Regions from separate parts of the Hymenobacter fastidiosus genome, predicted to be linked through region 1. Evidence: riboswitches for the same ligand, from Rfam matches in the RefSeq annotation. Region 1 holds a riboswitch; the other holds the start of a gene.
What was found. Region 1 has a riboswitch for S-adenosylmethionine ahead of ABD833_RS02190 (phosphoadenylyl-sulfate reductase). Riboswitches for the same ligand answer to the same signal wherever they lie in the genome.
Positions count from the first base shown of each region.

Region 2: another riboswitch for S-adenosylmethionine. It lies ahead of metH (methionine synthase); the one in region 1 lies ahead of ABD833_RS02190 (phosphoadenylyl-sulfate reductase).

Region 1 covers NZ_BAABDJ010000002.1:326,551-331,536, forward strand. Annotated here, with positions in the region: gene ABD833_RS02180 (sulfate adenylyltransferase subunit 1) at 1-1,208, opposite strand, end outside; gene cysD (sulfate adenylyltransferase subunit CysD) at 1,363-2,274, opposite strand; gene ABD833_RS02190 (phosphoadenylyl-sulfate reductase) at 2,421-3,173, opposite strand; SAM riboswitch class I at 3,439-3,551, opposite strand; gene ABD833_RS02195 (lipopolysaccharide biosynthesis protein) at 3,713-4,986, opposite strand, start outside.
Region 2 covers NZ_BAABDJ010000037.1:96,414-101,399, forward strand. Annotated here, with positions in the region: gene metH (methionine synthase) at 1-3,302, opposite strand, end outside; SAM riboswitch class I at 3,373-3,479, opposite strand; gene ABD833_RS16625 (PA14 domain-containing protein) at 3,598-4,737, shown strand; gene ABD833_RS16630 (hypothetical protein) at 4,850-4,986, opposite strand, start outside.

The DNA of each region.
Region 1 (4,986 bases):
GTATCCCCGCTCAGCTCATCTACCAGGATAAAGGCCCCCGTCGCGCGGTTGTGCTGGTAGGCATCAACCACCAGGGGGGCGGCCGTTTTGAGGCGGATGCCCACGATGTCGTTGAGCTGGGCCGATTCGGTGGCGGCGCGGTCGTAGGTACGCACGTTCACCTGGTAGTCAATGGCCGTGACCACCGCCTTAACTACCGCCGAGTGGTGCTGCACCAGCAGCTTACGACCGGGCCACAGCGGCTGCTCACTCATCCAGCATACGGTGGCTTCCAGCTCCCTGGTTACGCGCACCGAGCTGCCCACTGGCACGATGGAGTCGCCGCGGCTGATGTCGATGTCGTCGCGCAGGCGCAGGATTACGGCCTGGGGCGCGGCGGCGGTTTCCACTTCCCGCTGGTCCACCTCAATGGCCTCAATCACCGACTCCCGGCCCCCGGGCAGGATCTGAACCCGGTCGCCGCGGCGGTATTCGCCGCTGTGGATGCGGCCGGCGTAGCCGCGGTAGTCGGGGTAGTCGGCGGTCTGGGGGCGAATAACGAACTGCACCTGAAAGCGGGGCTCGCCAATAGCTGCTTCCTCAAAGGCCGGCACGCTTTCCAGGTGTTCGAGCAAGCTGGGGCCGGCGTACCAGGGCAGGTTTTTGGAGCGCGTCACGATGTTGTCGCCGAGCAGGGCGCTGAGCGGAATGGCCGTCACCTGGGGCAGTTGGAGCTGGTCGGCCACGGCGGCGTAGTCGGCTACGATCTGGTCGAACACCGTTTCGTCGTTGCCCACCAGGTCCATCTTGTTCACGGCCAGCACGAAGTGGCGGATGCCCACGAGCGAGGCAATGAGGGCGTGGCGGCGGGTCTGCTCCACCACGCCCTGACGGGCATCGACCAGCACGATGGCCAGATCGGCGGTGGAGGCGCCCGTGACCATGTTGCGGGTGTACTGCACGTGGCCGGGCGCGTCGGTGATGATGAACTTGCGGCGGGGCGTGGTGAAGTACTTGTAGGCCACGTCGATGGTGATGCCCTGTTCCCGCTCGGCGCGCAGGCCGTCGGTGAGCAACGCCAGGTCCACGGTGCCGTGCACGGTAGGCCGGTTTTCCAGCGCCGCCAGCACGTCCAGCGACACGGAGTCGGAGTCGTAGAGCAAACGGCCAATCAGCGTACTCTTGCCGTCGTCGACGCTGCCGCAGGTGATAAATCGGAGAAGGTCCACTGGTTACTGTGATGAATGTGATGAATGTGGAGAATAGGGAGAATGGGCTGGATGTGGGAATGGGTGAAATGTGATTAATGAATTTTCGGTCGGCGCTAGGTGCTACGACCGTTTCATTCCTCCCATTTTCACATTCACCGCATTGCCCACATTATTAAAAATAACCGTTCCTTTTCCGGTCTTCCATGCCGGCTTCGGAGATGTTGTCGTCGAGGCGGGTGGCGCCCCGCTCACTGACTTTGGCCTGGAGCAAATCCTCAATGATGTCGTCGATGGTGGCCGCGTCGCTTTCCACGGCGGCGGTGCAGGTCGAGTCGCCCACGGTGCGGAAGCGCACCTGGCGCTCCACGATTTCGTCGGTTTCGTCGAGGTGCAGGTGCTCATTGAGGCCCAGCAGCTGGCCGCTGGGCAGCACCACGCAGGTGCGCGGGTGGCCGAAGTAGATGCTGGGCAGGGCAATGTTTTCGCGCTGAATGTAGTGCCACACGTCGAGCTCGGTCCAGTTCGAAATCGGGAACACGCGCACGTTCTCGCCCCGCTGGATGCGGCCGTTATAGATGTTCCAGAGCTCGGGCCGCTGACGTTTGGGGTCCCACTGCCCAAACTCGTCGCGCACCGAGAAGATGCGCTCCTTGGCCCGGGCCTTTTCCTCGTCGCGGCGGGCCCCGCCAATGCAGGCGTCGAACCCGAACTCCTCGATGGTTTCGAGCAGCGTATAGGTTTGCAGCGGGTTGCGGCTGGGGAATTTGCCGCCCGGCTCGCGCAGGCGCTGCCGCCGGATGGTGTCTTCCACGCTGCGCACGATCAGCTTTTCGCCCAGCTCGGCGGCCAGCTGGTCGCGGAAGGCCAGCACCTCGGGGAAGTTGTGGCCGGTATCGACGTGGACCAGCGGAAAGGGGAAGCGGCCGGGGCGGAAGGCTTTTTCAGCCAGCCGCGTCAGCACGATGGAGTCTTTACCGCCCGAAAACAGCAGGGCCGGCCGCTCAAACTGGCCCGCCACTTCCCGCAGGATGTGAATGGCTTCGGCTTCCAGCCGGTCGAGGTAATCGAAATGGAGGGTACTCATAGGATCTGTTCTGGCGGGGCCTCACCCCCCGGCCCCCTCTCCGAAAGAGAGGGGGAGCCTGACGATTGTCAGCGCAGACCTTGGGGCCTGCTGGCCGGGGAGAGGTGAAATGTTGGTTTCCGTTAAATTCTTGGGGGGGAGCTTCACTACTCACTACTCACTACCACCTCCGGGTCGGGGCCGTTGTGGGTACCGTGCAGGCCGCACTCTTTGGCCGACTGATCTTCCCACCACCAGCGTCCGGCCCGGAAATCCTCGCCGGCTTTGATGGCCCGGGTGCAGGGGGCGCAGCCGATGCTCACGAAGCCCTGCTGGTGCAGCGGGTTGAACGGAATGCCATGGGCATGCACAAATTCCCAACACTGCTCCCAGGTCCAGTCGAACAGCGGATGAACTTTGATGAGCCGGTGGCCGCCGTCCCACTCCACTGCGTGCATATCGTGCCGGTTGACCGACTGCTCGGCGCGGATGCCGGTAATCCAGGCCTGCTGCCCGGCCAGGGCCCGATTCAGCGGCTCCACTTTGCGGATGCCGCAGCACTCTTTGCGGTTTTCGACGCTATCGTAGAAGCTGTTCGGGCCCTTTTCGCGCAGCAGGTCTTCAACCCTGGCCTGCTGCGGGAAGTAGGGCGTAATGGTCCGGCCGTAGCGGCGCAGGGTTTTGTGCCAGGTGGAATAAGTGTCCTGAAAATTGCGGGCCGTATCGAGGGTGAAGACGGTTATCGGCAGATTGTGCTCGAAAATCAGGTGGGTGATGATCTGGTCCTCGAGGCCGAAAGACGTCGAGAACGTGGCTTGGCCGGGAAACTGCGCGGCTACGGCCGTCAGCACGGATACGGCGGAAAGCCCGGCGAGCTGCTGGCGCAGGTCGGAAACCAGCGCCTCAGAGGCTACTTGCATAATGAGAGGATAATGGGTCTTTTTTCCGGAGCAACGGGCCCAGAAAGCCGGCGCGAATCCGGGCGGGCTATCCTGCGGCAGCCGAAAGAAAATGGGCGGAACAAAACCTCAGCCGGCTGAAGTCAGGGCCCGGACAGGAAAAGGGCAGGAGTGGGCCGCACTACCAACAACGCCGGCTCATCAGCCTGCCACAACATCCATGCGGTAGAGCAGAGAGGGTGGCGGTGACGGGGCGGAGGTTGGAAAAGGCTTTCACGGTGACTTGTTTTTATATGGTCAGGACTTAGCTTCGTTGACCTTCGGTTGGCACCTTGCCCGCGGTGGCGGGTGGTTGCCGGCGTTTCGTCGAGCCTGTCTCTCCACGCCTCTGTATAAAAACAATCCTCTGGGGGGTAAAGAATTGCTGCGGCAAAGGTAGCAGCCCGATTTCTGAACTTCCTAACTATTGTTTTATCTATCTTAAAACAAGGTAGTTGAACGGAATAAGGGTGAAATTCTTGGGGGTTGATCCTGAATTACTTAACGTAATACCCGATAACCTAAGGTAATATGCTTTTTTTCAGACTGCCCAATAAAACCCGGGCTTCCGGTACGGCATTCGAGCCCAGAATCAGGATTGTGTACACGCCGGTAAGCACCACGGAGCGCACCAGCATGGTAACCAGCAATGAGTGGGTGAACGGGACCAGCCAGCCCGCGAAACCTGCTCCGGCCGCCACGGCCACGATGAGCGGAATGCGCCGGTCGAAGGGCTGCAGGCGGTAGGAATACCACACAAACCAGGTGCGGGCCGTGTTGATGCTCACGAGGGCAATGAGTGTGGCCAGGGCCGAGCCGGTGAGGCCATAGCGCGGAATCAGCAGCCAGTTCATAAACACCGTGCCACCGGCCAGAAACAGGTTGAAAATCAAATCGAAGCGGTAGCGCGGCGAGGTGACGACGATGAGGCCGTTGACGCCGGTGATGCCGTCGAACAGGCGGCCGGCCAGCAGCAGCAGCACGGCGGTAGTGCCGGTGGCGTACACCGGATTTTTGATCAGGGAGTAGATGAAGTCCAGGTTCAGGCCGATGCCCAGGGCCAGGTAGCAGCCCACGGCCGTGTTCAGGCGGGTGGTGCGGCGGTAGAAGTCGGCCATCTTGGCCAGGTCCTGGTCTTTCCAGTACTGGGCCAGCAGCGGGAAGGCAATCTTGTTGAGCGAGCGGGCCGGGATGGTGAGGGCCGTGCTGATGTTGTAGGCAATGCCGTACACGCCGGCCGCCGCCAGGCTGAGCTGGGCGCCTACCATCCAGGAGTCGATAAAGCCCAGGATGCTGCCCGAGAGGCTGGACAGCAGGGCAAAGCCGCCGAAGCGCACGATTTCACTCACCGGCCGCACCCGCAGCGCCGCCCGGGTGGGCCGCAGGTGCAGCTCCCCGATATAGCCCAGGTAGGCCGTCAGCAGCAGTAGGATGATGCCGTAGAGCCCGATGTAGCCGAGCACGAACTCGTGAAAGTTGAGGTAGCCTTTGCCATAGAGCAGAGCCAGTCCCACGATGAGCAGGCGCAGCACAATATCCTGCAGAAAGCCCGAAAAGGCGGTGTGGTACAGCCCTTTCAGGTAGGCATCCTGCAGGGAGTAGAGCAGCGTGAACAGCGCCAGCGCGCTGCCCCACCAGTAGTAGGGCACGAGCAGCGCCGCGTCCTGGGGGGCGTACTGGTCCAGCAGCAGCGGTTTGGCCAGCCCGTAGAACAGCGTGACCAGCAGAAAGCCCAGCAGGGGCAGTCCCAGCAGCAGGGGCAGAAAGCCGTGGTGGCCGGCCTCGCGGTTGCGGA
Region 2 (4,986 bases), on a different contig from region 1:
GTGACGGCAAAGCCGCCGATATAGTCCGCGCGGCCCGACTCTTTCGGAGCCAGGAAGTCGGAGAAGGCGAGGTTGGGAATGCCCGGACCCTTCTCGCCCTGCTGGCGCAGGGTGAAGAACTCGGTCTGCACCTTGTCGCGCTGGTCGTCGGCGTAGATTTCGATGGTGTCGGCGCCGACAGTATTGGCGGGCCAGAAGCCGACCACGGCGCGAGCCGTCAGCAGGTTTTCGGCAATGACCTTTTGCAGCATGGCCTGAGCGTCGGCGAAAAGCCTGGTGGCGGCTTCGCCCAGGGTTGCGTCGTCCAGGATGCGCGGGTAGCGGCCCTTCAGCTCCCAGGTGTGGAAAAACGGCGTCCAGTCGATGTACTCAGCCAGCTCGGCCAGCGGGTAGTGGTCGAGGACTTTGGTGCCCAGAAACGTGGGTTTGGTGATGGGCGCGGCGGCCCAGTCGGCCTTAAAGCCGTTGGCGCGGGCGGACTCGATGGGCAGGTAGTTTTTGTCGCGCTGGCGGCTGGCGTAATCCTGGCGCAGGCTGGTGTACTCGTCGCGCACGGTGCGGCCGTAGGCTTCGGCGCTGGAGCCCAGCAGGCTGGCCGCCACGCCCACCGAGCGGGACGCGTCGTGGACGTGCACGATGGGGCCGGAGTAGTTGGGCGCGATTTTCACGGCCGCGTGCAGGCGCGACGTGGTGGCGCCGCCGATGAGCAGGGGCGTTTTCAGGCCGCGCTTTTCCATTTCCTGGGCCACGTACACCATCTCATCCAGGCTGGGCGTAATCAAACCGCTGAGGCCGATAACGTCCACCTGCTGCTTCACGGCCTCGTCCAGAATCCGCTCCAGGGGCACCATCACGCCCAGGTCCACGATGTCGAAGTTGTTGCAGGCCAGCACCACGCCCACGATGTTCTTACCGATGTCGTGCACGTCGCCTTTCACTGTGGCCAGCAGGATTTTGCCGGCCGTCTGCCGCTCCTGCCCGCGCTTGTCGGCCAGCAGGTAGGGCTCCAGGTAGGCCACGGCCTTTTTCATCACCCGGGCCGACTTCACCACCTGGGGCAGAAACATCTTGCCGGCCCCGAACAGGTCGCCGACCACGTTCATACCGGCCATCAGCGGCCCCTCGATGACTTCCAGCGGGCGGCCGACCTGCCGGCGGACTTCCTCGGTGTCCTGGTCGATAAACTCGGTGATGCCGCGCACCAGGGCGTGCTGAAGCCGCTCGGCCACGGGCAGGCTGCGCCAGGCATCAGCCACCACTTCGACCTTGCCTTTCTGCTGCACGGTTTCGGCGAAGTCGACCAGCCGCTCGGTGGCGTCGGCGCGGCGGTTGAGCAGCACGTCTTCCACCAATTCGAGCAGGTCTTTGGGCACCTCGTCGTACACGGCCAGCTGGCTGGGGTTCACGATGCCCATATCCAGCCCGGCGCGGATGGCGTGGTAGAGGAAGCTGGAGTGAATCGCCTCGCGCACCACGTCGTTGCCGCGGAAGGAGAAGCTGATGTTGCTGATGCCGCCGGAAGTCAGCGCCCCGGGCAGGTTGGCCTTGATCCAGCGCACGGCCTCGATAAAGTCGAGGGCGTAGTTGCGGTGCTCCTCCATGCCGGTGCCCACCGTGAGGATGTTGGGATCGAAGATGATGTCCTGGGGCGGGAAGCCCACTTCGTTGACCAGGATGTCGTAGCTGCGCCGGCACACGGCAATTTTCTTCTCAAACGTGTCGGCCTGGCCGGTTTCGTCGAAGGCCATGACCACCACGGCGGCCCCGTACTGACGCACGGTGCGGGCGTGCTGTTTGAAAACTTCCTCGCCCTCTTTCAGCGAAATGGAGTTGACGATGCTCTTGCCCTGCACGCACTTCAGGCCGGCTTCGAGCACGGTCCACTTCGAGGAGTCAATCATCACCGGCACCCGGGAAATGTCGGGCTCGGAGGCAATCAGGTTCAGAAACGTCGTCATGGCCTGCTCCGAGTCGAGCATGCCCTCGTCCATGTTCACGTCGAGCACCTGGGCACCGCCTTCCACCTGGTCGCGGGCCACCTGTAGGGCGGCCTCGTAGGAGCCGGTGCGGATCAGGCGGGCAAAGGCCCGGGAGCCGGTCACGTTGCACCGCTCGCCCACGTTCACAAACAGACTGTCGGGGTAGATATTGAAGGGCTCAAGGCCGGCCAGGCGAGTCGCGCTTGAATTAGTAATTAGTAATGAAGAATTAGTAATTGGCTCGTCGGCTTGCTGGTCGTCGGCAATTCTTAATTCTTCATTACTAATTACTAATTGCGCATTGCGGAGCTGAGGAAGTGGGCGTGGCGCGTAGCGCTGAGCCAGCTTACTCAGCTCCGCAATGTGCTGGGGCGTGGTGCCGCAGCAGCCGCCGGCCACCGTCACGATGCCTTCCTTCAGGTAATTCTCCACCACGGCCGCGAATTCCTGGGCCGACTCGTCGTAGCCGCCGAAGGCGTTCGGCAGGCCGGCGTTGGGGTAGGCGGAAATATGCACGTCGGCAATCCGGCTCAGCTCCCTGACGTAGACGTGGAGCTGGTCGGCCCCCAGGGCGCAGTTCAGCCCCACGCTCAGCAGCGGTAAGTGGCTGATGGAGTTCCAGAAGGCCTCCACCGTCTGGCCCGACAACGTGCGGCCGGAGGCGTCGGTGATGGTGCCCGAAATCATAACCGGCACCACTTTGCCGCCCTCGTCGAAGAACTTCTGCACCGCGTACAGGGCCGCCTTGGCGTTGAGCGTGTCGAAGATGGTTTCGATGAGCAGCGTGTCGGAGCCGCCGTCGATCAGGCCGCGCACCTGCTCGAGGTAGGCCGCGGCCAGCTCGTCGAAGGTCACGGCGCGGAAGCCGGGCCGGTTCACGTCGGGCGACAGGGAGGCCGTGCGGTTGGTGGGCCCTACGGCCCCGGCCACGAAGCGCGGCTTGTGCGGCTCGCGGGCGGTGAATTCGTCGGCTACCTCTTTGGCAATCCGGGCTGATTCGAAGTTGAGCTCATACACGATATGCTCCAAACCATAATCGGCCTGGGCGATGGTGGTGCCGCTGAAGGTATTGGTTTCCACCATGTCGGCCCCGGCGGCGAAGTAGTCGTGGTGGATGCCGCGGATGATGTCGGGGCGGGTTATTGACAGCAGGTCGTTGTTGCCGCGCAGGGGCTTGGCGTGGTCCGCAAAGCGCGGGCCGCGGAAGTCGGCCTCGTCCAGCGGGTGGCGCTGAATCATGGTGCCCATGGCGCCATCGAGCACGAGAATGCGCTGCTGAAGAATAGCGTAAAGCGGGGATTTGGGGCGGGGCGTCGGTTGCATAGCTGCTTCTATTCTAATGAGGCGGTACCAAAAAGCCTATCCAGAAAGAGCCGCGCAAGGGCGAGTCCGGTACTTATCTTTATTCGCCGCCGAAACGCCGAAATGGGAGTTGGCACCTTGTGTAGCAGGTTGCCAAGACGTCGTCGGGCCCAGTCCCTCGGTCTTTCTGGATAAGTAACTAAAACGAAGATACAGTACGAAAATCCGGAATCCAATTTTGGGAACCGGTCGGGCGTTATCCGGTAGCTTTAGGCCCGTAGGCAACGCGCGACGCTTTCAGATGATCAATTCAGCCATGCTGTTTCCCCGATTTCTCCCGGCCCTGCTCCCGCTGCTCCCGCTGTTGCTGCTGCTATCCGTTCGGCTGCCGGCCCAGAGCCTGCCCGGTACCGGCCTGCGCGGGCAGTACTACGACGGCAGGAACTTCAACCGCCTCGTGCTCACCCGTACCGACCCCACCATCGACTTCAGCTGGACCACCGGCCCGCCCAACCTGATGGGTATATCGCGCCGGTTTGTGGCTCCCGGCCCCGGCGTGCCGGCCGAGTATTTCTCGGTACGCTGGACGGGTCACATCTTCATTCCCGTTACCGGCCGCTACACCTTCCGCATCCTCAGCGACGATGGCATGCGGGTGTGGGTGGGGGGCAAGAAAATCCTGAGCGCCTGGCGCGACCAGGTCGCCACGGAGTCGGCGGCCGAGGTGACGCTGGTAGGCGGGCGCTACTACCCGCTGCGGGTGGAATATTACCAGGTGCAGTGGGATACCCGCGCCCTGCTCACCTGGCAGCTGCCCGGGTCGGCCGCCGAGCCCCAGCCCATTCCGGCCAGCAGTCTGTACGCCGAGCTGCCCGCGTCCGCCAAACCAATACCAGCCGTGGCGGTACGCCCCCAGCCGGTTGCTCCCCCGGCCCCGGTCGTTAGTCCGCCGACTGCGCTGCCTCCCAGAGTAGTTCCGCCCAACCCCGGGCGCGGGCACCAGACCGCCGCGGTTTCCCGGCGGGCGGCAGCAATGCCGGCCGCTCCTCCGGCCGCGGCCCCCGCCAGTCCGGTTGCGGTACCCGACACGCTGCCGGATTTATCGGCCCTGAGCAAAGGAGCGGCCGTGACGCTGTCCAACCTGTATTTCACCCAGAGCACGGCCACGCTGCTGCCCACTTCGCGGCCCCGGCTGAACCAACTGACCCGGATGCTGCGCGCCCAGCCCGCTTTGCGCCTCGAAATTGCGGGCCACACCGACAACGTCGGGGAGCCGGCCCTGAACCTGCGCCTGTCCGAGCAGCGGGCCCGCGTCGTGCGCCGCTACCTCGTGCAGCAGGGCATCGACTCGGTGCGGCTCACGGCCCACGGCTACGGCGCCACCCGCCCGGTAGCCGACAACCGCGACCCGCAACAGCTCCCCCGCAACCGCCGGGTGGAAGTCATTATCAATTAACAATGAGCAATTGCTTGCCTTGCGCGGTAGTGGATACGTGACTGATGCCCCAGAAAAAGCTCCGTTACCAACTGGTAACGGGGCTTTTTCTGGGGCATCAGTCAGGCGGGGTTTACTCGCGGACGATACGGGCTACATAGCGGCGGCCGTCGGCGGCGGTGCCGGTGAGCAGGTAGAGGCCCGGCGGCAGGCCCGCCAGCGACAGGCGCTGCCCACCGGCCTGGGCCAGCGCCCGGGTGGCGGGCCAGG